Regions from separate parts of the Arthrobacter sp. OAP107 genome, predicted to be linked through region 1. Evidence: predicted binding sites of a transcription regulator. Region 1 holds the regulator's gene; the other holds the start of a gene.
What was found. The regulator Rex, encoded in region 1, represses fermentation and respiration genes when NADH is low (regulators of the CRP and FNR family bind a similar motif). The targets are predictions, from matches to a motif close to CTTGTGAANNNNTTCACAAG.
Positions count from the first base shown of each region.

Region 2: ABIE00_RS09080 (glyceraldehyde-3-phosphate dehydrogenase) is a predicted target of Rex. The motif match lies at 2,915-2,934, and genes of this name have one in related genera.

Region 1 covers NZ_JBEPOK010000001.1:709,222-714,019, forward strand. Annotated here, with positions in the region: gene ABIE00_RS03230 (HAD family hydrolase) at 1-561, opposite strand, end outside; partial or broken gene ABIE00_RS03235 (glutaredoxin family protein) at 645-903, shown strand; gene ABIE00_RS03240 (redox-sensing transcriptional repressor Rex) at 990-1,685, shown strand; gene ABIE00_RS03245 (MFS transporter) at 1,735-2,583, opposite strand; gene ABIE00_RS03250 (hypothetical protein) at 2,787-3,413, opposite strand; gene ABIE00_RS03255 (YceI family protein) at 3,544-4,092, opposite strand; gene ABIE00_RS03260 (histidine phosphatase family protein) at 4,290-4,798, shown strand, end outside.
Region 2 covers NZ_JBEPOK010000001.1:1,934,593-1,939,390, forward strand. Annotated here, with positions in the region: gene ABIE00_RS09060 (zinc ribbon domain-containing protein) at 1-549, shown strand, start outside; gene ABIE00_RS09065 (YaaA family protein) at 575-1,339, opposite strand; gene ABIE00_RS09070 (alpha/beta hydrolase) at 1,401-2,393, opposite strand; RNA gene rnpB (RNase P RNA component class A) at 2,463-2,854, shown strand; gene ABIE00_RS09080 (glyceraldehyde-3-phosphate dehydrogenase) at 3,156-4,649, shown strand; gene ABIE00_RS09085 (hypothetical protein) at 4,766-4,798, shown strand, end outside.

The DNA.
Region 1 (4,798 bases):
CTGGTCCGCGATGCCCTGGACCGCCACGGCCTTGGCGGCGCCGTGCAGGATGTCCCCGACGAGCCTGCCGGTGTAGAAACCGTCCCTGGTCTCGCCCACCGTGCCGAGGGCGCCGGTGAGCCCCAGCCGCGTGGAAATCACCGTGGCCACCTCGATCGGCGTCGCCGTGACGAGCCAGACCTTCCGGCCCACGCGCAGGTGCTGCTCGGCCAGGGCTTTCGCGCCGGGCCAGATCCGCGAGGCGATCATCTCGTCGTAGACCTCTTCGCCCAGCGCCTTGATGTCCTCCTCCGTGATGCCGGCCGCGAGCCTCAGCGCCGAATCCCGGACGGCGTGGACGTCGTTGAGGTTCTCGCCCCGGAGCACGAACTTGAGCTGCTTCCACGCCATGCCCGCCGCCTGCCCAATCGTGAAGGCTCCGCGCTGGTGCATTTTCCTGGCCACATGGAACAGGCTCGCGCCGCGCATGAGAGTGTTGTCGACGTCGAAGAAGGCTGCCTCGCCGTGTTGCTGTTTTGCAACCGGACGGTGGGCCACAGCGACGTACTTCTCCTCGGGCATGCCACTGAGTCTAGTCAATGCAGTACGCCTCACCTGACGGCCGCCGCGTCGCCCGGCGCCGGGAACGGCGATACGGTTGAAGCATGGCAAACCCCGACGTCGTTCTCCTCACCAAAGCTGACTGTCACCTCTGCGCCGCGGCGCGCGACGCCGTCGCGCGGGTTACTGCCGGGCTGGGACTTTCGTGGTCGGAGCGGCAGCTGGACGCCGACGACGAGCTGCTGCGACCGCTATGCCGAGGAGATCCCGGTCGTGCTGGTGGACGGCATCCAGCGCGACTTCTGGAAGATCGACGAGGCACGCCTGGAGCGCGTGCTTCGCCGTGCCATCGCGGGGGCCTAGGCGATTTCGAACAACGGCATTGGCTTTGTTGGCATAACTGATGGGGATCTAGAGTGGACTCACACCGCGACACAACGGAGCAGATAGTGACTTCGCTCGATTCACCACCCCAGGCCCTGCCCGGACCCACCGGGGCTGCCGGCAAGCAGATCCCGCCCGCGGCCGTGGCCCGGCTGACGATCTACCTGCGCGCCCTGAACTCCCTGCTGGCCGAAGGCACCGAGCGGGTCTCCTCCGAATCACTGGCTGAACTTTCCGGGGTCAGCTCCTCAACCCTCCGCAAGGACCTGTCCCACGTGGGCTCGTATGGCACGCGCGGGGTGGGCTACGAGGTGCAGTACCTGAGCCGCCACATCGCCGCCGCGCTGGGGCTGACGCACGACTGGAAAGTCGCAATTGTCGGCGCCGGCAACCTGGGCAAGGCGCTGGCCCGCTACGGGGGCTTCGAATCCAGGGGCTTTGACGTGGTGGCCATCTTCGACGCCGACCAGATGGTGGTGGGCAACGAGGTGGGGTGGCTGCGGGTCAGCGACGTTGCGGACCTGGAGACGGTCCTGGAGCGGACCGGCACCAACATGGTGGTTCTGGCGCTGCCGGCCGCCGTGGCCCAAAGCGTCTGTGACCGGGTGGTGAGCGCCGGAGTGCGCAGCATCCTCAGTTTTGCTCCGGTGATGCTCCAGGTGCCCGACGGCGTCACGCTGAGGAAGGTGGACATGGCCACCGAGCTGCAGATCCTCGCGTACCACGCGCAACGGGCGCAGACCCCCGGTCAGCCGGAATAACTCCGGCGTTTCCGGGAATCCACGCCCGCTGGCGGTTTAGGACTTCCTGCTAGCGGCCGTACGGGCCCGGCTGCGAGTACGGGTTGGCGAACGGCTGCGGCTTCTGGAAGTACTGCGCCGATCCCGGCAGGTACAGCATCACGATCGCGGCGATGCCGAGCAGGCCCACCAGGGTGTTCAGGCCCAGCGGGAAGAGGCTGAACACGGAAAGCGCTGCGAAGACGGTGCCCAGGATGCGGGCCCAGTTCTTGCCCTTCCGGACGTTGAAGGCCACCAGCGCGTAGAGGCCGGCGCCGATCAGCGCAAAGACCACCATGGTTCCGATGATGAAGCCCTTCACGTCCTCGAACGCGATGTTCTGGCCGCTGCCGCGCAGCTGCTCCTCGAACGTGCTCCGCATGGCCGGGTCGTCGAGCGTGGGAATGGCGATCAGGACGGCCAGGATGGACAGGACGCCTGCGGCGATGATCATCCAGAAGGAATAGTTCACGAGCTTCGGAACGCCGCCGCCCGTTGTTGCCTGGACCTGTTCGGACGGGTACTGCCCGTAGGGCGATTGGCCATACGGGCTCTGGCCGTAGGGCGGATGGCCGGGCTGGGATTGACCATACTGCGGCTGCCCGGACTGTGCCTGCCCATACTGGGGTGCGTTCTGACCGTACGGGGGCTGTCCGTACTGCGGTGGGTTCTGGCCATACTGGGGTGCGCCCTGGCCGTACTGCGGGGTGCCCTGTTCGCCCTGCCCGTACTGGGGTGCGCCCTGGCCGTACTGGGGTGCGTTCTGCCCGTACTGGGGGGCGTTCTGTCCATACTGGGGCTGCCCATTGCTCGGCTGGGAACCGTTGTCCGGCTCGTCGGGGCCGGGGTCATTGGAATGCGGGACTGGAGGATTGCTCATGAGCGGTCCTTTGCGTAGTGACGTCTGGATCGGCTACCGGTTCAGACGCCTGCCCTCCCCAGCATGGTTCACTTCCCACCGTACCCCTCAGCGGGTGTGCGGTGGATCATTCCGGAGAGGTATTCCAAAGCCGGGCCAACCTGCGGAAACGCTGCCAGCAGGGAACTGCCCGGCTAAGAAATCAGAGTTACCGGACCCCGTGGTCAGGGGCGGCCACGTGCCGCAGCGAGCCAGTTCTGCGAGCTGGGCACCCGCATCAGTACCGTGGCCACGAGACTGAGCAGGAAGCCCAGCCAGTTCCCGTCCTGGCCTGGGCGGAAACCCGAGCTGGCGATGGCCAGCAGCAGCGACACCCCGGCTGCAATGCTCAGGGCCAGCCGTGCCCATTCCTTGCCCTCCTTCAGCTTCATGGCCAGCACAATCTCTGCGGCGGCCAGGGCCAGAGCCACCAGAACGAGCAGGAACACCAGGATGGCCACGCCGGGAATGATCGCGAGTAGGACCAGCACCCCAAAAAGGCCGATCACGCCGCCCAGCAGCCCCAAGAGGCCGCCGACCACCCAGATCCAGTAGGACACCTTGAGCTCCGTCGGCAGGCCCGTTACGTCGAAGATGCCGGAGAAGCCGCCACGCGGCAGGGCCTCGCTGAAGTTCCGGGGCCGGTCTGCCGGCATTCCGAAGGCGAACCGGGAACCACCGGCGGGCGGGTGGGCCGGGAACGGCTGTCCCGGTTCCTGCCCCCGGGAGGGCTGTCCCGGCGTCGGACGTTCGCTGCCGGACGGCACGTCCCCGGGATCGCGCGGCTCCGGTTCATCGCTGGGGGTGCTCATGGCAATCACCTTAAACCCGGGATTTTGCCAATTCCAGAAGCCGGAAACGCCGAAACGCCCCGTCCGCGGAGAGTCCGCTGACGGGGCGTTTCGGTGTGAGCAACGGTGGCTGGGAAACCAGCCGTGAAACCTAGGCTGCAGGTGCGATGAAGGCCAGTTCCAGGTTGATGGCCACCTTGTCGCTGACCAGCACGCCGCCGGCTTCCAGCACGGCGTTCCAGGTGAGGCCGAAGTCCTTGCGGCTGATGGTGGTCTCGGCGGAAACACCGGCGCGGGTGTTGCCGAAGGGGTCAACTGCCACGCCGTTGAACTCGGTCTCGAGCGAGACGGGGCGGGTGACACCCTTGATGGTCAGGTCGCCCTTGAGCTCGTAGCTGTCGCCGCTGGCCACGAGGCCGTTGGAGACGAAGGAGATCTCAGGGAACTTCTCCACATCGAAGAAGTCCTCGCCGCGGACGTGGCCGTCGCGGTTGGCGTCGCCGGAGTCGAAGCTGGCGGTCTGGATAGTGGCCTCGACCTTGGTGGCCGTCACGTCGTCGGCGAGGTCCAGAGTGGCGGCGGCCTCCTTGAACTGGCCGCGGACCTTGCTGATGCCGGCGTGGCGGACGGTGAACGCGATTTCGCTGTGGGAGTTGTCGAGGGTCCAGGTGCCGCGGGTGAGCTCGGTGGAAAGTGCCATGGTGGTTCTCCTTGTATCAGTAGGTCAATTCGGGATCGTTGAAGCTTTTGTTGAAGTCTCAACTAACTGCTGCATCCAGTATAAACATGCATTTGCATCTTTTATTCCACCGGCCGGGAACTTTTCAAAAAATTTTTGAGTTCTACTTGATGTAGAAGATTTCGTCATTACCCCTGCCCTTTGAGAAACTGGTAGACATGCCCCAAGCCACTGTCCATTTGCTCCGCCACGGCGAGGTCCACAACCCCGAAGGTGTCCTGTACGGCAGGCTGCCTGAATTCCACCTCTCCGAACTTGGCCGGCAGATGGCGCAGACGCTCGCCGAGCACTTCCGCGACCGCGCAGCCCAGGGCGCCAAGATCGTCTACCTGGTGGCGTCGCCGCTCACCCGTGCCCAGGAAACCGCGCAGCCCACCGCGGAAGCGCTGGGCCTGGACATCCACACCGACAGCCGCATCATCGAGGCGGAAAACCACTTCGAAGGGCTGAAGGTCACCAAGGCCGAGCTGCGCAAACCCAAGCACTGGCCGCACCTGATCAATCCGTTCCGACCCTCCTGGGGCGAGCCCTACAAGCAGCAGGCAGCCCGCGTGACCGAGGCCGTCCAGGAAGCCCGCGCGAAGGCCATCGAACTGGGCGGCGACGGCGCCGAGGCCGTCCTGGTCTGCCACCAGCTGCCCATCTGGGCCACCCGGCTCAGTGCCGA
Region 2 (4,798 bases), 1.2 Mb from region 1:
GCGGAACTGAAGCGGGCCGAAGCGGACGTGGAGCAGGTGGCCACCCGGATCGAACGGGACGAGGCCCGGCTCAACAGCGGCACCGGGCTCTCCAAGGACCTCGTCGCCCTGCAAAAGGATATTGCCTCGCTCAACAAGCGCCGTTCAGACTTGGAGGACGTCGAACTGGAGGTCCTGGAGCGGCTGGACGGCCTGCGCGAAAGGCAGGCGGCGCAGCAGAGCATCGTGGACGACATCCAGGGCTCATTCGGCGGGATCAGGGCCGAGCTCGACGCCGCGCTGGCCGAGGTCGCGGCCGAGGAGAACGAGGTGGCCCGCAAGCGGAGGGACTTCGCCGCAGGGCTGGACACAGGAATGCTCGCGGTCTACGAGAAAACGCTGGCCCGCCGCGGAGTGGGTGCCGCAAGGCTCTTCCACGGCACGTCCGAAGGGTCGGGCATGCAGCTGAGCCCCGGCGACCTGGCCGAGATCAAGGCCGCCGCCGAGGACGACATCGTCTTCTGCCCCGACTCCGGCTGCATCCTGGTGCGTTCCGCGGAGTGGGGCTGACGGAGGCCTGGTCCGGCAGGAAAATCTAGCCCGGCAGGATGATGTTGAGGGCGTGTGCCTTGCGTGCGGTGCCCGGAACGAGTTCCGCCTGCCACTTCTCGGCCGCCGCCTTCCGCAGCTGCTCCGGCGTCGCCGGGGCTTTGCCGCGCCGCGTCAGCAGGTGCCGGGCCAGCTCGCCCCGGGTGTGCTTGGCAAAGTGGCTGACCACCTTGCGCGCGCCGTTCACCTCCGTGAACACGTTGACCGTCACGGTGTCCACCGGCGGGGGAGCCCAGGCCGCTGCGTAGGTGCTGGACCGGCAGTCGACCAGTAGACTGCCGCCGGCAATTTCGCCGAGGGCATCGGTAAGCTGCGGTTTCCAGAATGAGGCAAGGCGTCCGACGTCGGGCAATGCCGTTGACATGGACAGCCGGTAGGCGGGCACGGAGTCAGCGAACCGGATGGCGCCCCACAGCGCGGAGATGACCAGCACTGATTCATCCGCACGGCGCCGCTGTGCCGGCGTCATCGACTTGTAGCCGAGGGCGTCGTACAGCACGCCGGAATACACCTGGTGTGCCGGCGCCGCCGGTTCGACGTGGAGCCGGGTGTTGCGTTCGACGTCGTCCTTGAGGGAGGCTCCAACGCCCAGGAGGGCGAGGGCATCCTCGTGCGCACTGACTGTCCCCAGCGCATCGAGCACCTTGGCCCGGTAGGTGTTCAGCACAGGGAAACTCAACGAAGCCCAGTCCATGGCCTCGCCGCGGACGGCCGGAGTCTTGCCTTCGGATGGGGGGAGCAGAATCAGCACCGTACGATCTTACCGGCAGGGTGCGGGTCAGCTGGGGTCCGCATCTGCCGGGTGGGTAAGGTCAGCCCAGCGAACGGCCCAGGAAGTCCAGCACGTCCGGCAGGATGGACCTCCAGTACAAGGCGTCGTGGCCGCCGGGTTGGAAGCCGCCCTCCACACGGCCGGGAAGTCCCGAACGGTACCGGCGAACTGTGGCGGCCAGATCATCCTCACTGCCGCAATCGATCCGCTTCGGAATCGCTGCAAGCCTCGGCCGGAGCGCAAAAACGTTGTTCGCTGCGAAGTCAGCCGGGCCGTCGAAGGCGCCCTGTATCCCCTCCTCATAGCTGGACCAGACGGCCGGGCTCATGGCAGCCACCCCGCGAAGCCCGGACACCCTGCCCCGCGACGCCAGGAGGAGGGCGCCGAACCCTCCCATCGACGTGCCGAAGATGCCGACCTTTCCGAGATCCAGCCCCTGTTCGCCCAGGAACGGCAGGAACTCCTGCACCAGCATGGACTGCGTATCGCTGCCGTCGGCGCGGGCGTGCCACCAGGAGTCGCCGCCGTCCACGGCGGCCACCGCAAAGGGCAGCCCGCCGTCGTCCAGGTGGCGCTGCAGTGCACGGTCCGCCGCGAGGTCGAGCAACAGAACCTCGTGGCTGCCGCCGAGCCCGTGCAGGAAGACCGCCACCGGCAGCAGCTGGTTGGCCTCCTCCGCAAGCGGCACGGCCAGGGACCAGCGGGTGATGACTGCCGGGCGGAAGCGGGACACAAAGCCGCCTGTCCGGGTCGACACCGCGGGAATCGGCACGGCGGAAGCCGGCACCGTGGAAGGCGGCACGGATGCTGGCGGAGCCGGCGGGGCCGCCGTCGTTGCCTCTGCCGAAGTCGTCGGTCCGCCGGAATCGGGCACCGGGCCGGCGGTGGCGGTGTTGGCCGTCGTCGGGCCGGGAATCGGTGACGGCGTGCCGGTGCAGGCTGACGTCGCGGCCGCACTCAGACCGGCAGCGGCTGCCAGCTGCAGCATGCGCCGCCGTGGAAAGGACGGCCGCGGAAAGGACGACTGGTCCATTTCCCGATCCTAACCCCGGAACCGGTGCGTGTCCGGGGCCGCCGGAAAGCCCGTAAACTGGACTGCGGATGGGTTGACCAGGCGGCCGCGCGCCACGCAAGTGGCTCGAGGAACGTCCGGGCTCCGCAGGGCAGGGTGGTGGGTAACGCCCACTCGGGGTAACCCGCAGGCCAGTGCCACAGAAAACAGACCGCCTGCGTCGCGCCGATTTGAAAGCGGCACGAAGCAGGTAAGGGTGAAACGGTGGTGTAAGAGACCACCAGCTTCCCGGGTGACCGGGAAGGCTAGGTAAACCCCACCCGGAGCAAGGCCAGACAGGACACGTTTGAGGGCTGCCCGCCCGAGTGTCCGGGTAGGCCGCTGGAGGGCGTCGGCAACGGCGCTCGTAGATGGATGGCCGCTACTCCCGCACCGGCAACGGTGCGGGAGCACAGAACCCGGCGTATCGGTCAACCCATCCACTCAAGCAGGACACGGCCGCCAGGATCGGGATGGGAGGATCAACCTCACGCCCTGTACGCGGTGTGAGTGATTTCACGGGCTCCCGGCACTTTCCGGTCCCCGCGCCGCCCTAGAATGGATGGTGAACGTAGAGGTTCTACCGCCGGATCTGCGTTCGCAGCCGGCGGTTTTTCTTTGCACGGTCAACGGCATCCGGGGTGGACCGAAACCCTGCCGGTGCCAGCTTGCCCTGGATAACTTCCAGTGGCCGCCATCCGGTTTACGAGGACGTAGGCCGGTTGAACCAAGGAAGGTAGTTCTGTGAGCCAGACGTCAGATTCTTGTCTTGATACGTGGATGGGCCGGGAGGCACTTGCCGAGGCCATGATCCCGGTTATCGGCCGGCTGTACCGTGAAAACAACGTGGTTACCTCCATCCACGGTCGCAGCCTGATCAACAAGTCCACCATGAACATCCTGAAGGCCCACCGTTTCGCGCGCCGGATCAGCAAGGACGAACTGCTCCTGGAGGAGACAGCTCCGCTGCTGAACATGCTGGCACAGCTGGACCTGGGTGCCGCTGCCATCGACATCGCCCGCCTGAACCAGAAGTTCAAGTCCGACGGCGCGGGCATGGCTTTGGAGGAATTCCTCCGTGCAGAGCTGGCCGAGATCGTGGGCAAGCGCGGCGCTGACGACCGCACCAGCACCGACGTCGTGCTTTACGGCTTCGGCCGGATCGGCCGGCTCCTGGCCCGCCTCCTCATCGAAAAGGCCGGCGGCGGCCACGGCCTGCGCCTGCGCGCCATCGTGGTCCGGCGCGGTTCCGACAATGACCTGGCCAAGCGTGCCAGCCTGCTGCGCCGCGACTCCGTGCACGGCTCCTTCGAGGGAACCATCCGCGTTGACACCGAAGCCAACACCATCACGGCCAACGGCGTCCAGATCCAGGTCATCTACTCGGACAACCCCGCCACCATCGACTACACCGCCTACGGGATCAACAACGCCCTCGTGGTGGACAACACCGGCCGCTGGCGCGATGCCGAAGGCCTCGGCCAGCACCTGCTGAGCAAGGGCGTGGCCAAGGTCCTGCTGACCGCACCGGGCAAGGGCGAGCTGAAGAACATCGTCCACGGCATCAACCATGGCGACATCACTGATTCGGACCGGATCGTGACGGCGGCTTCCTGCACCACCAACGCCATCACCCCGGTCCTGAAGGCCCTCAACGACAAGTACGGCGTCATCCACGGCCACGTGGAGACCGTGCACTCGTTCACGAACGACCAGAACCTGATCGACAACTTCCACAAGGGCGACCGGCGCGGACGTTCCGCCGCGCTGAACATGGTGATCACCGAAACCGGCGCCGCCAAGGCCGTCGCCAAGGCACTGCCCGAACTGCAGGGCAAGCTCTCCGGCAGTTCCATCCGGGTCCCCACCCCGGACGTGTCCCTGGCCGTCCTGAACCTCAACCTGGAAAAGGGAACCACCAAGGACGAGGTCAACGACTACCTGCGCGAGATGTCGCTGCACTCGGAGCTGCGCAAGCAGATCGACTACATCGACTCGCCCGAGGTTGTTTCCACCGACTTCGTCGGCTCCCGCCGTGCCGGCATCGTTGACGGCCTCGCCACCATCTCCAACGACAAGAACCTGGTTGTTTACGTCTGGTACGACAACGAGTTCGGCTACAGCTGCCAGGTGGTCCGCGTCATGGAGGAAATGGCAGGGGTCAACCCGCCTGCCTTCCCTGCCAAGGACTCCGAAAAGGACGCCGCCCCGGTCCTGGCCGTGGCAGCCCCGGCCTAAACCGCAGCGTTCCGTCAGCCCCGCCGGCACACCTGTGCCGGCGGGGCTGACCCGTTCCCGGGAAGTTCGCGGGCAATTCTCTGGAATCAGCCGGGAAACGGGCACAAACTTGTGTCATGGAACAGAACCCGACACTTCAGCATGAGACA